One region of the Priestia sp. SB1 genome, then DNA from elsewhere that is predicted to be linked to it. Evidence: riboswitches for the same ligand, from Rfam matches in the RefSeq annotation. Region 1 holds a riboswitch; each other region holds the start of a gene.

What was found. Region 1 has a riboswitch for S-adenosylmethionine ahead of WKH56_RS12155 (hypothetical protein). Riboswitches for the same ligand answer to the same signal wherever they lie in the genome.
Region 2: linked by a shared signal. The riboswitch ahead of WKH56_RS29710 (sulfite oxidase-like oxidoreductase) and the one ahead of WKH56_RS12155 (hypothetical protein) in region 1 are both predicted to bind S-adenosylmethionine.
Region 3: linked by a shared signal. The riboswitch ahead of WKH56_RS24275 (phosphoadenylyl-sulfate reductase) and the one ahead of WKH56_RS12155 (hypothetical protein) in region 1 are both predicted to bind S-adenosylmethionine.

What each region holds. Positions count from the first base shown of each region.
Region 1 covers NZ_JBBJSS010000003.1:302,201-308,350, reverse strand. The annotation lists gene WKH56_RS12175 (M48 family metallopeptidase) at 1-575, opposite strand, end outside; gene WKH56_RS12170 (methyl-accepting chemotaxis protein) at 837-2,081, shown strand; gene WKH56_RS12165 (GNAT family N-acetyltransferase) at 2,288-2,794, shown strand; gene WKH56_RS12160 (amidohydrolase) at 2,842-3,996, shown strand; SAM riboswitch class I at 4,060-4,161, shown strand; gene WKH56_RS12155 (hypothetical protein) at 4,230-4,472, shown strand; gene WKH56_RS12150 (M20/M25/M40 family metallo-hydrolase) at 4,939-6,150, shown strand, end outside.
Region 2 covers NZ_JBBJSS010000010.1:65,302-71,451, forward strand. The annotation lists gene WKH56_RS29700 (putative polysaccharide biosynthesis protein) at 1-308, shown strand, start outside; gene WKH56_RS29705 (hypothetical protein) at 322-690, shown strand; SAM riboswitch class I at 832-938, shown strand; gene WKH56_RS29710 (sulfite oxidase-like oxidoreductase) at 1,014-1,676, shown strand; gene WKH56_RS29715 (MogA/MoaB family molybdenum cofactor biosynthesis protein) at 1,710-2,222, opposite strand; gene moaC (cyclic pyranopterin monophosphate synthase MoaC) at 2,235-2,723, opposite strand; gene WKH56_RS29725 (molybdopterin molybdotransferase MoeA) at 2,838-4,103, shown strand; gene WKH56_RS29730 (YvrJ family protein) at 4,118-4,258, opposite strand; gene WKH56_RS29735 (terpene synthase) at 4,679-5,110, opposite strand; gene WKH56_RS29740 (GNAT family N-acetyltransferase) at 5,260-6,042, shown strand.
Region 3 covers NZ_JBBJSS010000007.1:4,045-10,194, reverse strand. The annotation lists gene cdaS (sporulation-specific diadenylate cyclase CdaS) at 1-425, opposite strand, end outside; SAM riboswitch class I at 738-840, shown strand; gene WKH56_RS24275 (phosphoadenylyl-sulfate reductase) at 1,094-1,807, shown strand; gene WKH56_RS24270 (inorganic phosphate transporter) at 1,827-2,906, shown strand; gene sat (sulfate adenylyltransferase) at 2,959-4,110, shown strand; gene cysC (adenylyl-sulfate kinase) at 4,123-4,722, shown strand; gene cobA (uroporphyrinogen-III C-methyltransferase) at 4,814-5,593, shown strand; gene WKH56_RS24250 (sirohydrochlorin chelatase) at 5,607-6,150, shown strand, end outside.

The sequences.
Region 1 (6,150 bases):
CCTAACTCGTCCCACTTAACAGATTCAGGAGCATTGTCAGCTGCTTTTTTAACAGATTTCAAAGCTTCTTGGAATTTTTCACCTGCGCGGCCTTGGTACCATTCTGTTAATAGTTGTCCAATACCTTCATTTGTTTGCTGCTCGTTCCAGCTTTCAGGTACTGTAGCAATGAATTTTGCACGGAATGTCATTTCAGCCTTTGCTACATCTCCACGAACGATGTTTAAGCGGTATTGACGCCCTAGGTAAGGGAATTTGTCTCCTTCTTCAAAAGAACCAGTTTTAGCTGCAGAAGCTGCTGCTTTAGGAGCCTCTTTTTTAGCTGTTTCTTTTTTTACTGCTTCTTTCTTTGGAGCAGCTGGCTTTTCCTCAGCTGGTTGTGAACCGTTTAGTTGTTTTAAAATCCATGTTGCTTTGCGTGCGATGATTGAACGCACATTGTTTTCATTAAGACCTCTTGGGATAATAACTTTTACCCCTTCTTTGTCACAAATTTGCACCGTGATATCGGTTCTATTTGGAACGACTTCAATTTTGTAGTCAATTGTTTGATTGCCTGTTTGATACGTATACATAAAATTTTTCGTACTCCTTTCTACAAATCTTCATTTTATAAGCAAAGGTAGAGTTTGGTCAAATGAAAGAATAATCAGACAGTTATCAACTGCTGTTGCAGCGCCTTGCAGAATGATATGTATTCCAATATTTAGTGGGAAAGCGCCAATAATAATTGTTTCAATTCTTCTTTAGTTTTTACAAAAAAATATAAAAATATGCCGATACTACTAATATAGATTAGACATTCTATGTCTTTAGATTGTATAGGGGATGAAAAAATGAAAAAAGCTTTTCAAAGTTTACGCATGAAAATGCTATGTATGATTGCAGCCATGATGGCCATAACATCTACTGTAATTGAAGTAACCAATTATTATCTTATTGTGAAACAAGAGCAAGCAGCTTCGATTACGCTAGTGATTACATTTCTGTTTGTTTCTTTTACAACTACCGTGTTCTATTTTATCATACGTCGCTACATAATTGCGGTTGAAAATTTGTCAAAAACAATGAAAGGGATTTCAAACGGCGATTTATCTGTAGATGTTGTTCCTTTGAAAGGGAAAAATGAGATTAGTACACTTATATCTTCATTTAATGAAATGATGACTCACATGAGAATGCTGCGTCAGAAAATAAGTAAAACAAAGAGCACGGTCAGTCATTCCTCAGAGCAATTGCTTGCAAGCATGGAGGAAACAAAAACAGCTGTGACAGAAGTTACGATGTCTATTCAAGAAATTGCTGCGGGTTCTGATAAGCAGTTGCTAAGTGTGGTTGAAACCGAGCAAGCTATGGTGGATATGGCCAAGCTGCTTCAGAAAATCACTGATCATTCTTCAAAGGTACAACAATCGATGAACAGAGCCTCTGAACATGCTTCTACCGGAAATGTTGCGGTGAAAGGTGTGACGAATCAAATGAATAAAATCTATGAAACCGTTAAGATATCGACCAGTGAAGTAAAGGGACTCGAAGATCGTTCCGCAGAGATTGGCCGCATTATTAATACGATTACAAGAATTGCTGAACAAACAAATCTTCTTGCACTTAATGCTGCTATTGAAGCTGCAAGGGCTGGAGAACATGGAAAAGGTTTTGCTGTAGTGGCAGGGGAAGTACGTAAGCTAGCGGAAGAATCTAAAACGTCCGCTATACAAATCAGTCATTTGTTAAAAGAAATTGAAGTGCAGGCAAAGCGGGCTTATCGAAACATGGAAGTGAATACGGAAGAAGTCACGCTTGGTATTTCCACTGTCGAAGATGTAACGCAACAGTTTTCCACAATTATGGAAGATGTCTTTGCCGCTCAAGAACAAATGAACAAAATGACAAAGGCAACAGGAGAGATTGATGGGTATTCGTTCAAAGTAATGGAGTCCGTCATGACCCTTTCGGAGGTTGCTAAACAAGCAGCTGCTTACGCTGAAGAAGTAGCTGCGGCTTCACAAGAGGAGTTAGCATCTATAGAAGAACTTGTGATGTTGGCCGCTAATTTAAAAGCTACGGTAAGTGAGTCCTGAAGTCTATCTTGATATGTACGTAATACGCGCAGCTTTCTGCGTGTATTTGTTTTATTTATATCTTTTATAGAAAACGATAAATAGAATTGACACGTTATCAAAGCAGTTGTATAGTGAGTACGCAAGGCGGCAGTCTGCCTTTTTTAATTCTTAGTAAACTTATAAGTTAAATGAAATATTTAAGTACTATATAAGGAGACAAAGAGATGAAAAATGAATTCCGTTTGGCAACAAATGACGACGCGGATAACTTATTGAACTTAACTCTACAAGCATATAAGCCTATTCGAGAGCTAGGCATTCCTTTCTTAGCAGCTACTGCTGATCTTGCCCTCGTTAAGAAAAATATTTCTCAAAACCTTTGCTATGTATATGAAGAAGATAAAAGAATCGCTGCTACTGTATCTATACGAATGCCTTGGGGAGAACATCCAGGTCCGTTTGCTGTTCCGCATTTTTGGTGGTTTGCAGTGGCCCCGTCGTTTGCCAGGAAAGGCGTTGGATCTAAGCTGCTTCATCTAGTAGAGGAAGAGGTAATAAAGAATACGTTTAAATCGCCAGGTGTGTCTTTAGGAACAGCAAAAGAACATCCTTGGTTAGTTGAGATGTATGAACGAAAAGGATATGTTCAAGCTAAAGAAAAGCACCTTGCACAAGGCTATACGACCGTATTTCTTTATAAAAAATTCAATGAGGTACACTCTTTGTCGTAAAAGATAGAGAAGTGGTCTAAATTAAGAAATGTGAAAGAGTGATAAATATGACAGATCAATTACTACTAAATACGCTAATAGACATACGCCGTGAGCTGCACCGGTTTCCAGAGCTTTCAATGAAAGAATATGAAACAACTAAACGTATTAAAAAGTGGTTAAAGCACTACGATATTTCTATAGCGGATGCATTCCATTTAGACGTGGGAGCAGTAGCGGAAATTGTGGGAGGAAAGCCGGGACCTACTATCGCTATTCGAGCTGATATTGATGCGCTGCCAATTGAAGAAAAAACCAATCTGCCATTTGCTTCTGAAGTGAACGGTGTTATGCACGCATGCGGACATGATTTTCATACGGCTTCTATAATCGGAGCAGCCATTCTTCTCAAAGAGCGTCAGCAGGAGCTTTGCGGTACGGTTCGATTTATCTTTCAACCGGCCGAAGAAACGGCTTCTGGGGCAAAAATGCTCGTTGAAAAAGGTGTGCTCGAAGGAGTAGAAGCGATATTTGGAATGCATAACAAACCGAATCTTCCTGTAGGAACCATTGGTGTCAAATCGGGACCTTTAATGGCAAGTGTTGATCGTTTTGAAATTGACGTCAAAGGAGTAGGCGGTCACGCAGGTATTCCAGAAAAAACAGTAGATCCGATTGCTGCTGCTGGTCAAATTGTTACTAGTTTACAAACCATTGTCAGCCGTAATCTCAGCCCATTTCAAAATGTTGTTGTCAGCATAACTCAAATCCACGGAGGGAGCTCGTGGAACGTCATTCCTGACAAAGTAACGCTTGAAGGAACGGTCCGTACCTTTCAAGAAGAAGCGAGAGAAAAAATACCGGCTCTTATGAAACGAACTGCTGAAGGGATTGGAGCAGCTTTCGGCGCTTCAGTAGACGTTAAATGGTATCCGTATCTTCCTGTAGTAAACAATGATGATACGCTGGAAAAATTGGTTATTAACGCTGCAGAGAATCTTAGTTATCAAGTGGTAGAAGCTGAACAATCGCCTGGAGGAGAAGATTTTGCCGTATATCAGCAGCGTGTACCAGGATTTTTTGTATGGATGGGTACGGCTGGAGAATATGAATGGCACCATCCTTCTTTTTCATTAAATGAAGAGGCATTACTTGTAGCAGCTTCTTATTTTGCTAATCTAAGCTTTGACTTTTTGAATTCATTCCATTACCAAAAAAATTAAAATATTTTTATTTTTCTATTTACGCGGATGGAATTGTTTGATAAAATAAATTTTAAATTAAAAAAGTTATCACGAGTGGACGAGAGATCTGGCTCTTTGACTCCACAGCAACCTACGAATGTAAGGTGCTCCTACCAGCAAAGCATGTGCTTTGGGTGATAAAACGGGTGAAAAACTCATTTTGCATCTAAGCAAAATGAGTTTTTTTTATTTTTCTAAAAGGAGAGGGTTTTATGAGTCATACAGCAGTTGCAGCACATACAGGAGAGAAAGCATTAAAGGAAGCCGTAAAATTATTAGGAAAGCATTATCAAGTAGCTTATCGTGAATTAGAAACATTTTATGAAATTGTGGTCGAAAACCATGTTCGTACATATGCTGTAGGCATAGATATTAAAGATGTACAAAAAGCAAATGAACTAGAAATTTATTCATCATGCTGTTCCAAGCTTGAGCGAGTAGGCTGTCTTTTATAGAAGTCTGCTCGCGCCTCTATTTTTAAAGTGTTTTTAAATAGAAAGCATGTTTTTTGACAATTGAAGAATCTGGTGGGTATAATCATTACTCACTAGGTTTTAAAATTAATCATAAATTGTCGAAATTTTTACACAAATTAAAGGTTACATTCGAAATGAATTGTGGTATGTTATAAAACAAGAATATTTTATGAAAGGAGCATTGAAATGGAAATGTCTCTTGAACATGGAAACGATGCAGGAAGCGAACAGCTTATTGATCGTATCCTAGACTTTTTAGAAGATGACGAAAAGTAAAAAAAAGAGTGTGCGGTGCTAGCCCTAGCCGCGCACTCTTTTTTTATCATGTGCGTCAAGGAAGCGCATACTATGATACATAGGGATAGAATGAAAGGGTCTCTGTCAAAGGGATTGACGAATCGTTTTGTTTGATGGAAAATTTAGAAAAAGGAAAGAGATGAAGGGTATGTCGAACAAAACATCTTTGTATCAAACAAAAGAACAGTTAAAGAAGCTTGTAAGCGAATTGGTTTCTATACCTAGCGTGACAGGAACGATGGCAGAAGTGGAAATGGCTGAATCGATAGCGTCGTATTTATTGAAGCTGCCTTACTTTCAAAAAAACGAGCAAGTTGAGCTTCATTCAACAGGAGACGGGCGATCGATTGTCACAGCTTTTGTTGAAGGGAAAAATACGAATAAAACAGTTGTATTAGTCAGTCATTACGATGTAGTGGATGTACAAGATTATGGACAGTGGAAAAAGGATGCTTTTCACGCTGATACGTTAACGAGTACTTTTTATAATGATATGGAACAAGTTCCGGCGCACGTACAAAAAGATATGATAAACGGAGACTGGCTTTTTGGCCGAGGAACGATGGACATGAAAGCTGGTATTGCTCTGCATATCAGTATGATTGAACGAGCATGCAACGGAGAGTTTGACGGAAACATCCTGCTTCTGTCGGTACCGGATGAAGAAGTAAATTCGCTCGGAATGAGAAAAGCAGTGCCTGTTCTTTTAGAACTTGCGTGCAAACATCAGCTGGATTTTTCTCTCATGCTAAATGCAGAACCAGTATTCAGCCGCTATCCTGGTGATCAAACGAACTATGTGTACTCAGGATCGATTGGCAAGATCATGCCAAGCTTTTTGTGTTATGGAAAAGAAACTCATGTAGGGGAACCGCTAGCTGGTTTAAATGCTAATTTGCTAGCTTCTTATTTAACAAAAGAAATAGAACTAAACGTTGATTTTTGCGAAAAAGTAAGAGATGAAACGAGTCCACCTCCTACGGTGCTGATACAAAAAGATTTAAAAGAAGAGTATTCCGTTCAAGTTCCGCACTCTGCCGTTGTATTATTTAATTTATTTATGTTAAACCGCTCTCTTAAAGAAGTAACAGATCTGCTGTTGAAATCGGCTGACCAAGCGGCTTTGAATGTAAAAAAACATTATAATAAAGCTGCTCGGCAGTACGCTGCGGGAATGGAGGGTTCATCCCTTGACGTGAACGTATGGACGTATGAAGAACTTTATACTCATGCAGTCAAACAGCACGGTGAAAAATATGTGCAAGAAATGGAAGCGGCACTTTTGGCACAAGAAGATGATGACAGAAATAAAACCATTAAATTAGTAAACTCTTTAGCTGGTTTATGTAAAGAAGCAGCT
Region 2 (6,150 bases), on a different contig from region 1:
CGTACGGAGGATATGGTGTATCGGTTATCTATAACTTTTATTTAATTGAAAAATCCATTTCTTACCGAGTTCAATCACTAGGAAAAGCCGCGTTGACTCCTGTTTTATTAGTAAGTGTGATGTCAGCCGCTGTGCTTATTGGCAATTATGCTTCTCACTATTTTCTGGAAAATAAGCTGTCTGCATCTTCACTTGCGAGTAGCACGTCTTGTATTTCAATAGCTTTAGGTGCTGCTGTGTATCTAGGGCTTGGCGTCAAAACAAGTTTAGGGCAATCTGTTGTGTTAAATAGAAGAAAAAGAATGTAAAGGAGAGAAAGAAGTGTCAAAACGATTTGTACTAACCGTAGCCGCTGGAGGATGTATCATAATCTTCGGCGCGCTGCTGCTACTAAACTGGGAAAAGGTGTTTGGAGACTACCGTCCCATTCAAACAGCAACAGCCGTATTCAAGTTAGAAGTGGGAAGTCAAGATGTAGCAAAGACTACGGATTCAGATAATGTTCTTTACTATATGGTGAAAAAAGGACATTTAGATGAATATATTCAACTGATGAATGAAAAAGGCTATGTGTTAAAAGAGAAAGATATTGATCATAACCGACTTGTTTTTAACAATGGGCAAGAGGATGAGCAAATTTACTACAAGCGCTTTGCTAGGAAGTATACGATGATTGATGGAGAAGGGTAAAGGCTTTACATACTTAGTAGACTAAAACCTTATAACTCTATCTGTTTTTAAAGTTTTTTGTGCGGAAAAGAAAAATAATATTGACAATTATGACAAAAAGCTTAATACTGACTTTATTACATAAAACAAATACAATTTGTTTCCTTATCAAGAGAGGTGGAGGGACTGGCCCTGTGAAACCCGGCAACCGCTGTCTATGACAGAATGGTGCCAAATCCTTAAGAGTGTATCGCTCTTAGAGATAAGGAAGAAGCTGAAACAAAGCTCTTCCTTATTTATTTAAGGAAGGGCTTTTTATGTACAAAAAACAACGAGGTGATAATTTGAACAAAGCAGACCGTATTAAACGAATGAAAACACCGGAAATTGATCCAAAGTATGAAGGACGAGTGCCTCCGGGTCAGGTAGTAACAGAGCGCTTTCCCATTTTACACGAAGGCGATGTGCCGGATTATAACTTAGAGGAGTGGACGCTTCGCGTGTTTGGGTTGGTAGACAAAGAAGTGATGCTTTCGTATCAAGATATATTGAACATGCCTCAAACAACGGTTAAATGTGATATTCACTGCGTAACGAGATGGACAAGACTTGATAATGAATTTACGGGCGTGCTGTTTGCAGACTTTTTAAAAGCAGTTGGCGTGGAGTTGAAAAGTAAATACATCATGCTGCACGGAGATAATGACTATACGTCAAATATTGAAGTAAAAGATTTACTGAGAGACGATATTCTTCTCGCTCATTCCTTTAACGGAGAGCCGCTTACACCTAAGCATGGATATCCGCTGCGATTGGTTGTGCCGCATTTGTACTTTTGGAAAAGTGTCAAATGGCTTCGGGGCTTTGAAGCTATTGATGAAAACCATCCGGGCTTTTGGGAGCAAAACGGCTTTCATCTTAGAGGAGATCCGTTTAAAGAAGAGCGTTTTTCTGGAGAAGATTTAGGCATTCCAGAAGATGAGTGGGTACATAAAGACTATGATTAATGAAAATGCCTATGCGCAAGCATAGGCATTTTGTTAGCGCTGGCGGTTTAATTCCCACACAACGTGGCGAAGTTCAGGCAAAATCAGTTTGGTCATAGCTAGGCGAACAGCACCGCTTGATCCTGGTGTAGAAAAAACGGCTTTTTCGTTAATCGTCCCGGCAATTGCCCGGCTCATAATCGCTGCGCTGCCAATGTCTTCGGTATAGCTCAGCATGCGAAACAGCTCGCCAAACCCGACGATTTCTTTATGAATCAGCGCTTGAACGGCTTCAATTGTGACGTCTCGTTTTGTAATGCCGGTGCCGCCGTTTGTGAGAACAACGTCAATGTCCTCAGCACTGCATCCGGTAAGTATCGCTTGTTGAATCGACGTTTGATCGTCTTTTACAATTTCATAGGAAGCGACCTGCATCTCGTGTTCTTTCAGAAGTTGGATCATTAGCGCGCCGCTTTTATCGGTTTCTTTTGTACGTGTATCGGATACCGTAATGACTTTGCAGCGAACGGGCTGAGTTGCTTTGGATTTATGTTCATGTGCGCTCATTATGTACCTCCTTTACGCTTCCGTACGCTTGTAGTCACCATTTTTGCCGCCTGATTTTTCAAGCAGATATGTTTCGCCGATAATCATGCCTTTATCAATGGCTTTGCACATATCATAAACGGTTAGAGCGCAGGCAGAAGCGGCAGTTAAAGCTTCCATTTCAACGCCCGTTGAGCCTTCCGTTTTAACAGTTGCTTCTATTAATAAACGATACTTGTCATTGCTTGTATCCCAGTCAAATGAAAGGTTTACGCCTTTTAATAAAAGAGGGTGACACATCGGAATAATGTCAGACGTGCGTTTTGCTGCCATAATCCCTGCTACTTGTGCCACAGCAAGCACATCGCCTTTTCCGATTTTATGTTCTACAATGGCTTCGTGAATTTCTTTGTTAACGAGTATGCTTGAACGAGCTGTTGCAACGCGGCGAGTGATAGATTTTTCGCTAATATCGACCATATTGGCACGGCCTTGGTCATTAAAATGTGTAAAAGAAGACATCGGTGTTTTCATCCTTTTTCAGTAAATTTTGTTGTATGATAGAAATAGTGAGATATGCTATGATTTTACACCATAGCGTAAAAAGTGAACAGACATAAAGGAAGTGAAGAATGTATGTTAGAAAGCAGAACACCTATTTCAATTCCTGAAGCAATTGAAAAAGTTATGACATATAAAAGAAAAGGCAGCATCGAACGCGTATCGATCACCGAAAGCTACGGGCGCTATTTAGGAGAAGATATTATTGCCGACCAAAACGTGCCTCATTTTAATAAATCGCTTTATGACGGCTTTGCGGTTCGAGCACAAGACTGCGTAGAAGTATCAAATGAACATTCTGTAGAGTTCGAAGTTGTAGGTGAAATCGGCGCTGGCTCTGTTTTTGAAGAAGAAGTAAAGCCGTTTCAAGCAGTGCGCATTATGACAGGAGCGCAAGTGCCTCATTCATGTGATGCGGTTGTGATGCTTGAAGTAACGAAGTCGTATGAAAAAGAAGGCAAAACGTATATGGCGTTAAGCAGGCGGGCTTCAAAGTGGGAACACATTGCGTTAAAAGGAGAAGAAACAAAAAAAGGAGACGTGCTCGTTTCAAAAGGAACGCGCATTAATCCGGGCGTCACGGCTTTTTTAGCTACGTTTGGCTATGCGGATGTAGCCGTGGTGAAGCAGCCGGTGGTTGGCGTGTTAACAACGGGAAGTGAACTGCTTGATGTAAACGAGCCGCTAGAGCCAGGAAAAATCCGCAACAGCAACTCTTATATGGCACTTGCGCAAATCGTAAGAAGCGGGGGAATTCCGAAATATTTAGGGAAGCTTGAAGATGATTTTGACCGCTGCTATGAAGCGGTAGAAAAAGCACTTGAAGAAGTGGATATTTTACTGACAACCGGCGGGGTATCCGTTGGTGACTATGATTATTTGCCGGCTATTTATGAAAAGCTTGGTGCCAATGTGCTGTTTAACAAAATTGCGATGCGACCGGGAAGCGTCACAACAGTCGCAGAACGAAACGGACAGCTGTTGTTTGGATTATCAGGAAACCCATCTGCTTGCTATGTCGGGTTTGAACTGTTTGTACGTCCGATTGTTCGCAGCTTTTTACATTCACCGGCGCCTCATTTACATAAAACAAAAGCGGTGTTAAACGGCCGTTTTAAAGAGCCTAACGCATTCACAAGAATGGTGCGAGGAGAAATTACAGACGAAGGGGGAAGGCTCTTAGTAACGCCTGTTGGCATGGACAAGTCGGGTGCTATTTCATCTTTAGCTGCGGCGAACGGCTTGATTGTTCTTCCGGGTGGAGAACATGGATACGATAGGGGAATAGAAGTGGATGTGCTGCATCTTGAAAAAGAAGGTACAAGTTCGCTTTGGGTATAAAAGCAGAAGTCTGCTTATTGCTTGTCCTTTTTTTCAATAAGAATTTGAAGCAGTTCTGTAATTCGATCTAATTTGCTTTCAATGCGAACAAGTAAGTAAAAAGATAGTGCAATTGGAAAACCTAAATCTTTAATATAGCTAACTAAATTTTCTATAGTAGCATACCTCCTTCACGTAGAAGATATATTATCATATGTGATTTCTAAGTATTTGTTCGCAGGGTATACGGCCATTTTTAAGACAAAAGTCCTTGAAAAATAAGAAAACGCAGCCTCGGCATTGGCAAGCGAGGCTGCTTTTTTGTAAGGGTTCATTTATACGTATTCGAGTATAAATGACTACTAGATTTTAACATGTTTTTGAATATAAATACTACTTTGGATGTGTTCTAACATATGAATAAAAGGTGCGCTTTTAATTCATCGATTACGTGGGTCCTCCTAATCAAAAGCCAATTAAATGAAGGATGTATAAAAAGCAGCGTATTCTATAAAAGTGACTCTTTCAGAACCCTTACTTCCCTAGGGGTTCTCTTTTTTCCTGTGTGCCTAAGAGGGTGGTTTGTGTACACGGTCTTAATCCTGAGATAAATAAATCCAGTTGATTTCATCAAATTCTTCAATACTATAATTTGAGCCTATGTTTTTTAATATTTTATTGAAGAATTTTAGATTAACTTCATGATTATACAAATCTTCTTGAATGTATTCTTTTATAATAAAGTTTGTTAAATTTGTATCGTTAACAAAGTCTGAAAAGAACGAGGTTATAAGGTCTGAATCTTCTGTATTTAATTTTTCATCATTAATGATTGAAATCCTAAAGACGTTTAAAATTGCGTCAATATCTTCTTCATCCATGTAACATAATGGATCTAGTTTTTTATCTTCTTCTGTAAATGGACTTCGAGTGTCTTCAATGACTACATATGATATGATTCTTCCATTTCTTGTTACATGGAAAATCTCTAAATCACGCAATTTTAAAATTCTATGAAGCGATATCATAAGTTCCTCCTGCTAACATGTTGATGTACGATATTTTTATAAATTAGATATTGTTAAATCTGTAGTATTCAGTTTACAGTAAAATAGTCTTGTGTGGTATTAATTAACAAATATATAAACATATACTTTGTTAAGGAGGAGTAGATAAAATGTATTGTTTAGAACCAAAAGATTATGATAAGATACATAACATTTTAAAAGCGTCATTTAAGACTCCTACATTTGCTTTTTCTGTCGTTAATCATGTTATTGAAGGATTTGTGTATGTAAATGATCGTATGAGGCCAACGTCAGGATTTCTTAGAATACCTGCAGGTGACTATTATGTATTTGGTAAAGGAAATGATGGGGTGTTTAATAAATCTCTCTATCGTTACTTTGTTGAGAATGTTTATGGTAAGGAAAAACGTTTTACTGTTTTTACTCCATCGACCGACTGGGAGGCTTTTTTTGACGAGACTTTCGAACCGTACGTAAAGAAAATGATGCGTTCTAAGTATAGATTTGTTCCTTCAAAAGTTCCTTCTAAGTATAATCTTCCCGATTTTTATGAGTTAAAAGATTTTAACTCCGACGCTTTAAGAAAAAGTAAGAATTTTAATGAATCATATATAGTGGATTACTGGGGATCAGAAAGTCATTTTCTGAAAAACGGATTAGGAGTTTATGTAATCTATAAAGAAAATATTGTCGCTGAATGTGTGTCGATTTTTCATAGTGGAACAATAGCTGAAATTGATATTGTGACTAATCCTAGCTATAGAGGACAAGGATTGGGAAAAATAGTGGGTCAAGAATTTATAAATAAGTGTTTAGAAAAGAATGTTATGCCTGCTTGGGATTGCGATAATAATAATGAAGCATCGAAAGTATTAGCTAGTAAACTTGGATTTTCTAATGAAGAGAGGTACGCTTTATATGTATTAAAATGAAAAGCCCTAAAAATAGGGCTTTTTTGTACCGATTATACTTTTAAAGCAACAAAGTCTAGATAAAATAAGCATGTGTAAGCACTGTTCTAAAAGTATGTTACAATGTAA
Region 3 (6,150 bases), on a different contig from region 1:
TGATTATTTCTAATTAGGACGGCTCCGTCATGTAAGGGTGTCCCTGGATAGAACAGTGTCTCAACTAGCGTAGCGCTGACAGGAGCTTGAATAGGCATTCCTTTTTGAATAAGAGGATCAACATTTTGTTCCCGTTCAATGACAATTAAAGCGCCGTGACGTTTCTCAGAGAGGTTATGAATAGCTAGGGACAGAGCAGCGTATTCAAATGTATAAGGCGATAAGTAATGACGCAAGTAATAAGAGGCGGCCGTAGCTTGAACATCTTGAAATAACCTTCTCATCTCCTCAAAATCACATAAAATACAATGATCACTCGTGTCTAAATGTTTAATTAAATTAGAGGCTTCAGTTGAAATCTGCTGTAAATATGTTCGCACATTATTTTTAATTGTATCGTCTAATTGAAAGGGTTGTCTCTCCATCTTATATAGCTCCTATCTGTCAGTCAGTGTTATCTGTAATGTGTGCTAATGTGAGTGAATTATCCGTAAAGCTCATAAATCCGTTATTAATTTTATAGAGAGATTTTGCATTTTATTTAGCAAGAGAACATAAAAAGTCGGGGGGAAAGAAAGCGTTTTACAAACTGATATGTTCACATTTGGGTTAAATTTACATATGTTGTTTTAAATAAAAGTATAGATATTTCTGTGAATTTAAAGTATAGTTTTCTTATCGGATATATAATTTTTAATGTTGACAAATATTCTAAATATGCTAAAATTTTTAAAAAATGCTTATCAAGAGTGGTGGAGGGATCTGGCCCGCTGAACCCCGGCAACCTGCTTAGCAAGGTGCTAATTCCAGCAAAGTGTGTATCATTTTGAAAGATAAGGTGAAAATTATTGCCTACCCAGTCTTTCAATACGGAAGACTTTTTATTTTGATATAGCGCAAGAGATATTTTGAGGAGGGACAACGATGACTATAAACCCCGACTTAAAACAAACCTTTGAACACGCCGAAGCAAAGTAAGAATTAAATAGTTTCGCTGACTAGACACACTAGAGGCGGTTTTATCCAATTCTAGTGGGTAAAACCGTCTTTTTTTATTGGATAACGCGGATAACTAAGAATTGGAGTGGAGAAAATGGCAGACTTATATACGTACGAAAACTGGAGCGATACATTTCCAGAGTTCGACAGTAAAGATGAAACAAAAGGAGCCCTTTCAGCATTGCAGTGGGCGTATGATACCTACGGAGATTCAATTATTTATGCGTCAAGCTTTGGGATCGAAGGAATCGTGTTAATTGATTTAATTTCAAAAGTGAAAAAAGATGCTGAAATTGTCTTTTTAGATACAGGGGTTCATTTTAAAGAAACATATGAAGTGATTGATGCAATTAAAGAACGCTTCCCTGATTTACGTATTCATATGAAAAAGCCGGATTTAACTCTTGCAGAACAAGCTGAAAAACATGGAGATGAGCTTTGGAAGAGTCAGCCTAACCTATGCTGTCAAATTCGAAAAATCATTCCCCTAAGAGAATCCCTTGCTCCTTATGATGCGTGGATTTCTGGTTTGAGACGCGAGCAGTCTGAGTCTCGTGCCAACACGAATTATTTTAATAAAGATGAGAAATTCAAGAAGGTGAAAGTTTGTCCGTTAATTCATTGGTCATGGAAAGAAATTTGGCGTTATGTGTATAAGCATGATTTGCCATACAACAAACTTCATGATCAAGGCTACCCAAGTATCGGCTGTGAGCCCTGTACCGCACCTGCCTATAATGTAGACGATTTACGTTCAGGAAGATGGGCAGGTACACAAAAAGTGGAGTGCGGATTACACGAATCTTAAATACGAAAGAGCTGAATAAATGATGCTTTTATATGTTGCCTTTATCATTGCGCTTTTTTTTGCAATGAATATTGGGGCAAGCGGTGCAGCAGCTGCTATGGGCGTTTCATACGGCTCCGGTGCAATTAAAAAGCGAAGAGTGGCCCTGTTCATCTGTGCTGTAGGAATTGTGCTCGGAGCTGTTACCGGAGGCGGTGAGGTGGTAAAAACCATCAGTTCAGGTATCATACCTGAAAAACTGCTGTCAGTAGAATTAGTTATTATCATTCTGGCTGCTGCAACGCTGTCACTCTTTTTCGCGAATTTGATTGGTATCCCTCTATCAACAAGTGAAGTAACAGTTGGCTCAGTTGTTGGAGTAGGGGTAGCTTATCAATCTCTGTATGTAGAAAAACTTTTAATTGTGATGTCTTTTTGGATTATTGTTCCGCTAGTTTCATTTGTTATTGCTTTTTTGATTGGGAAAGTGATAAAGCGCAGAGCGCATAAAAAAGAAGCAGAGGGAAAGTGGAAAAGAGTTTTAACGATTTTAGTTATTGCAACGGGATTCTTTGAAGCCTTCTCAGCTGGAATGAACAATGTGGCAAATGCTGTCGGTCCTCTAGTAGGAGCTGGATTAATGGATGCTACAACGGGTGTCATAGCAGGAGGATTGGCGGTGGCGCTCGGAGCTCTTTTACTAGGAGGCCGAGTTATTGAAACAAACGGAAAAAAAATTACTCGCTATTCTGTAGGAGAAGGCTGCATTATCTCGGGTACTGGTGCTTCTCTTGTTACAGTCGCTTCACTGTTTGGTTTGCCAGTACCGCTTACACAGGTCACTACGTCTTCTATTATTGGAATAGGCGCAGCGAAAACGGGATTTACGAAAGAACAGCGCGAAGTGGTCATTCAAATGTTAAAGGTTTGGGTGGTATCCCCTGTATTTTCACTCGTAATCTCATATGTTCTTGTGAAATTAGTACTTGAAAGCGACTTATATTCATTTGTGGTGCTAGCTAGTGGATGTATTGCTACAGGAGGTATTCTAAGCTTAGCTAGAACGACTAGAAGAAAAAGAGCAAGCCTGCAGTCGGAAAAAGAAAAAATGACTGCGTGATTCAAGTACTTTTTATTATATTGTGTTAATTACTTAAGGAGGATTTTACAAAATGACAACAATTCAAGCACACGGTGGAGAATTAATTAATTTATATCAACCAACATATGACTACACGTCACTAACAAAAGAAATTGAAGTAGACAACATGGCTCTAAGCGATTTAGAACTAATTGGAATTGGTGCTTATAGCCCAATTACGGGGTTTTTAGGAGAAAAAGATTATCAATCAGTTGTTGAAAATATGCGTCTAGCAGATGGAACTGTATGGAGTATTCCTATTACTCTTCCCGTAACAGAAGAGCAGGCTAAAGAATTAAACATTGGCGACAAAGTAAAACTAGTTCAAAGCGGTGTGACATATGGTGTTTTAGAAGTTTCTGAAGTATATACGCCAAATAAAGAAAAAGAAGCGGAAAATGTGTACCGCACAGCAGAACTTGCCCACCCTGGTGTGAAGAAAATGATGGAACGCCCAAATGTATATGTAGCAGGTCCAATCGTACTTGTAGAACGTACACCTAAAACGCGTTTTGAAAAGTATTACCTAGATCCAACTGAAACAAGAGCAGCATTTGAAGAGCGCGGTTGGAAAACGGTTGTTGGATTCCAAACTCGTAACCCTGTTCACCGTGCGCATGAGTATATTCAAAAAACAGCATTAGAAATTGTAGACGGCCTGTTTTTAAATCCACTTGTAGGAGAAACAAAGTCAGATGATATCCCAGCAGATATCCGTATGGAAAGTTATGAAGTACTTTTAGAGAACTATTATCCTAGCGATCGTGTAGCTTTGGCAGTTTTCCCTGCTGCAATGCGCTATGCTGGACCTAGAGAAGCTATTTTCCATGCAATGGTTCGAAAAAACTTTGGATGCACGCATTTCATTGTAGGCCGTGACCACGCTGGTGTTGGTGACTACTACGGAACATATGATGCACAAAAAATCTTCAGTAACTTTACGGCAGATGAATTAGGAATTACACCTTTATTTTTTGAACACAGCTTCTACTGCAAGAAGTGTGAAGCGATGGCATCAACGAAAACATGCCCTCACAGCAAGGAAGATCATATGATTCTATCTGGTACCAAGGTACGTGAAATGCTTCGTAACGGAGAAGTGCCACCAAGCACATTCAGCCGTAAAGAAGTAATTGAAGTGTTAATTAAGGGATTAGCAAAACAAAAAGTATCTTCAAAATAAGGAGCGGTTGAAGTGAGTAAATCAACAAACATTACGTGGCATGATGCTGGAATTACAAAACAGGAAAGACGCGAGCAAAATAATCATCACAGTTTTGTATTATGGTTTACGGGCCTTTCGGGTTCAGGTAAATCTACCGTAGCAAACGCAGTGGCAAAAGCGCTTTTTGATAAAAATATTCGCAATTATGTATTAGATGGTGACAATGTTCGTTTTGGCTTAAACAAGAATTTAGGGTTTTCTGCTGAAGATCGTACAGAAAATATTCGCCGTATCGGTGAGGTTTCTAAGCTGTTCGTAGACAGCGGTCAAGTGGTACTAACAGCATTTATCTCTCCATTCCAAGAAGATCGCGCTCAAGTGCGTGAGATCTTAGAGGGGAATGAATTTTTGGAAGTATACGTAGAGTGTCCGTTAGAAGAATGTGAAAAAAGAGATCCAAAAGGCCTTTACAAAAAAGCAAGAAGCGGAGAAATCCGTGATTTTACAGGAATTGATTCTCCCTATGAGTCACCTGCTAATCCTGAAGTAACAATTAATACAAGCACACAGTCTGTAGAAGAATGTGTACAAACTGTTATTGAATATTTATCTAACCGAAAATTCATCTAAATGACAGCGGACTTTGTCCGCTGTTCTAATTCAAATTAAAATTTGGGAGCGCTGCGGAGACGTGGAAATGATGGAAGGGTGAAAGGCATTCATGGGGAAAGTATATCTAGTCGGTGCAGGACCAGGAGATCCAGATTTAATTACATTAAAAGGGTTGAAAGCAATTCAGCAAGCAGATGTTATCTTATATGATCGTTTAGTGAATAAGGACCTGCTGGAGTATGCTAAAAGTGATGCTGATATTATTTACTGCGGAAAGCTTCCAAACTACCATACCCTCAAGCAAGAAACAATCAATAACTTTTTAGTGAAATTCGCTAAAAAGGGGAAAATTGTAACGCGCTTAAAAGGCGGAGATCCATTTGTTTTCGGACGCGGAGGGGAAGAAGCAGAAGCTCTCGTGCAACAGGGCATTTCATTTGAAATTGTTCCAGGAATTACATCAGGTATCGCAGCTGCTGCTTATGCAGGAATCCCTGTCACTCACCGGGAATACAGCGCAAGCTTTGCTTTTGTAGCAGGACACCGTAAAGACAGCGAGCATGATGCAATCAAATGGGATAGCCTAGCCAAAGGTGTAGATACTCTTGCCATTTATATGGGAGTGAGGAACTTACCGTACATTTGCCAACAGTTAATGGAACATGGAAAAACCTCAGCTACGCCAATTGCATTGATTCACTGGGGCACATGTGCGGACCAGCGCACTGTAACTGGAACTCTTGGTACAATTGTTGATATTGTTAAAGAAGAACAAATTGAAAATCCCAGTATGATTATCGTTGGTGAAGTTGTAAATTTTCATGACCGATTGAATTGGTTTGAGAAGACTGGACAGCATTACTATTCGTATGCACAAGAAGCTTACTAAAGAGGTTGATTATATGGATGCAGTTTTATATGTTTGCCATGGCAGCCGCGTAAAAGAAGGCGCTGATCAGGCAGTTGCTTTTATTGAAAGATGTAAAAAAAATCTAGATGTACCGATTCAAGAAGTTTGTTTCCTAGAGCTAGCTTACCCTACTATTGAACAAGGATTTGAAGCGTGTATTGAACAAGGTGCTACTCGTATTGCCATTGTGCCGCTGCTGTTATTAACAGCTGCCCATGCAAAACATGATATACCTGAAGAAATACACAAAGTATATGAACGCTATCCACAAGTAGAAGTACTGTACGGAGAACCGTTCGGCGTAGACGAACGAATTGTTGATATCTTAGTAGAGAGAATCAATGAAACCAATGTGGATAAGCATGAAGATTCGATGGTATTGCTGGTCGGCAGAGGAAGCAGTGATCCTGCTGTAAAAAAAGATTTTAACGAAATAGCTCAACTGCTAAAAGGTAAAGGAGCTTTTAAAGAAGTGAGCACATGCTATTTAGCTGCCGCTGCCCCTAATTTAAAAGAAGGCCTGCACCTTGCTAAAC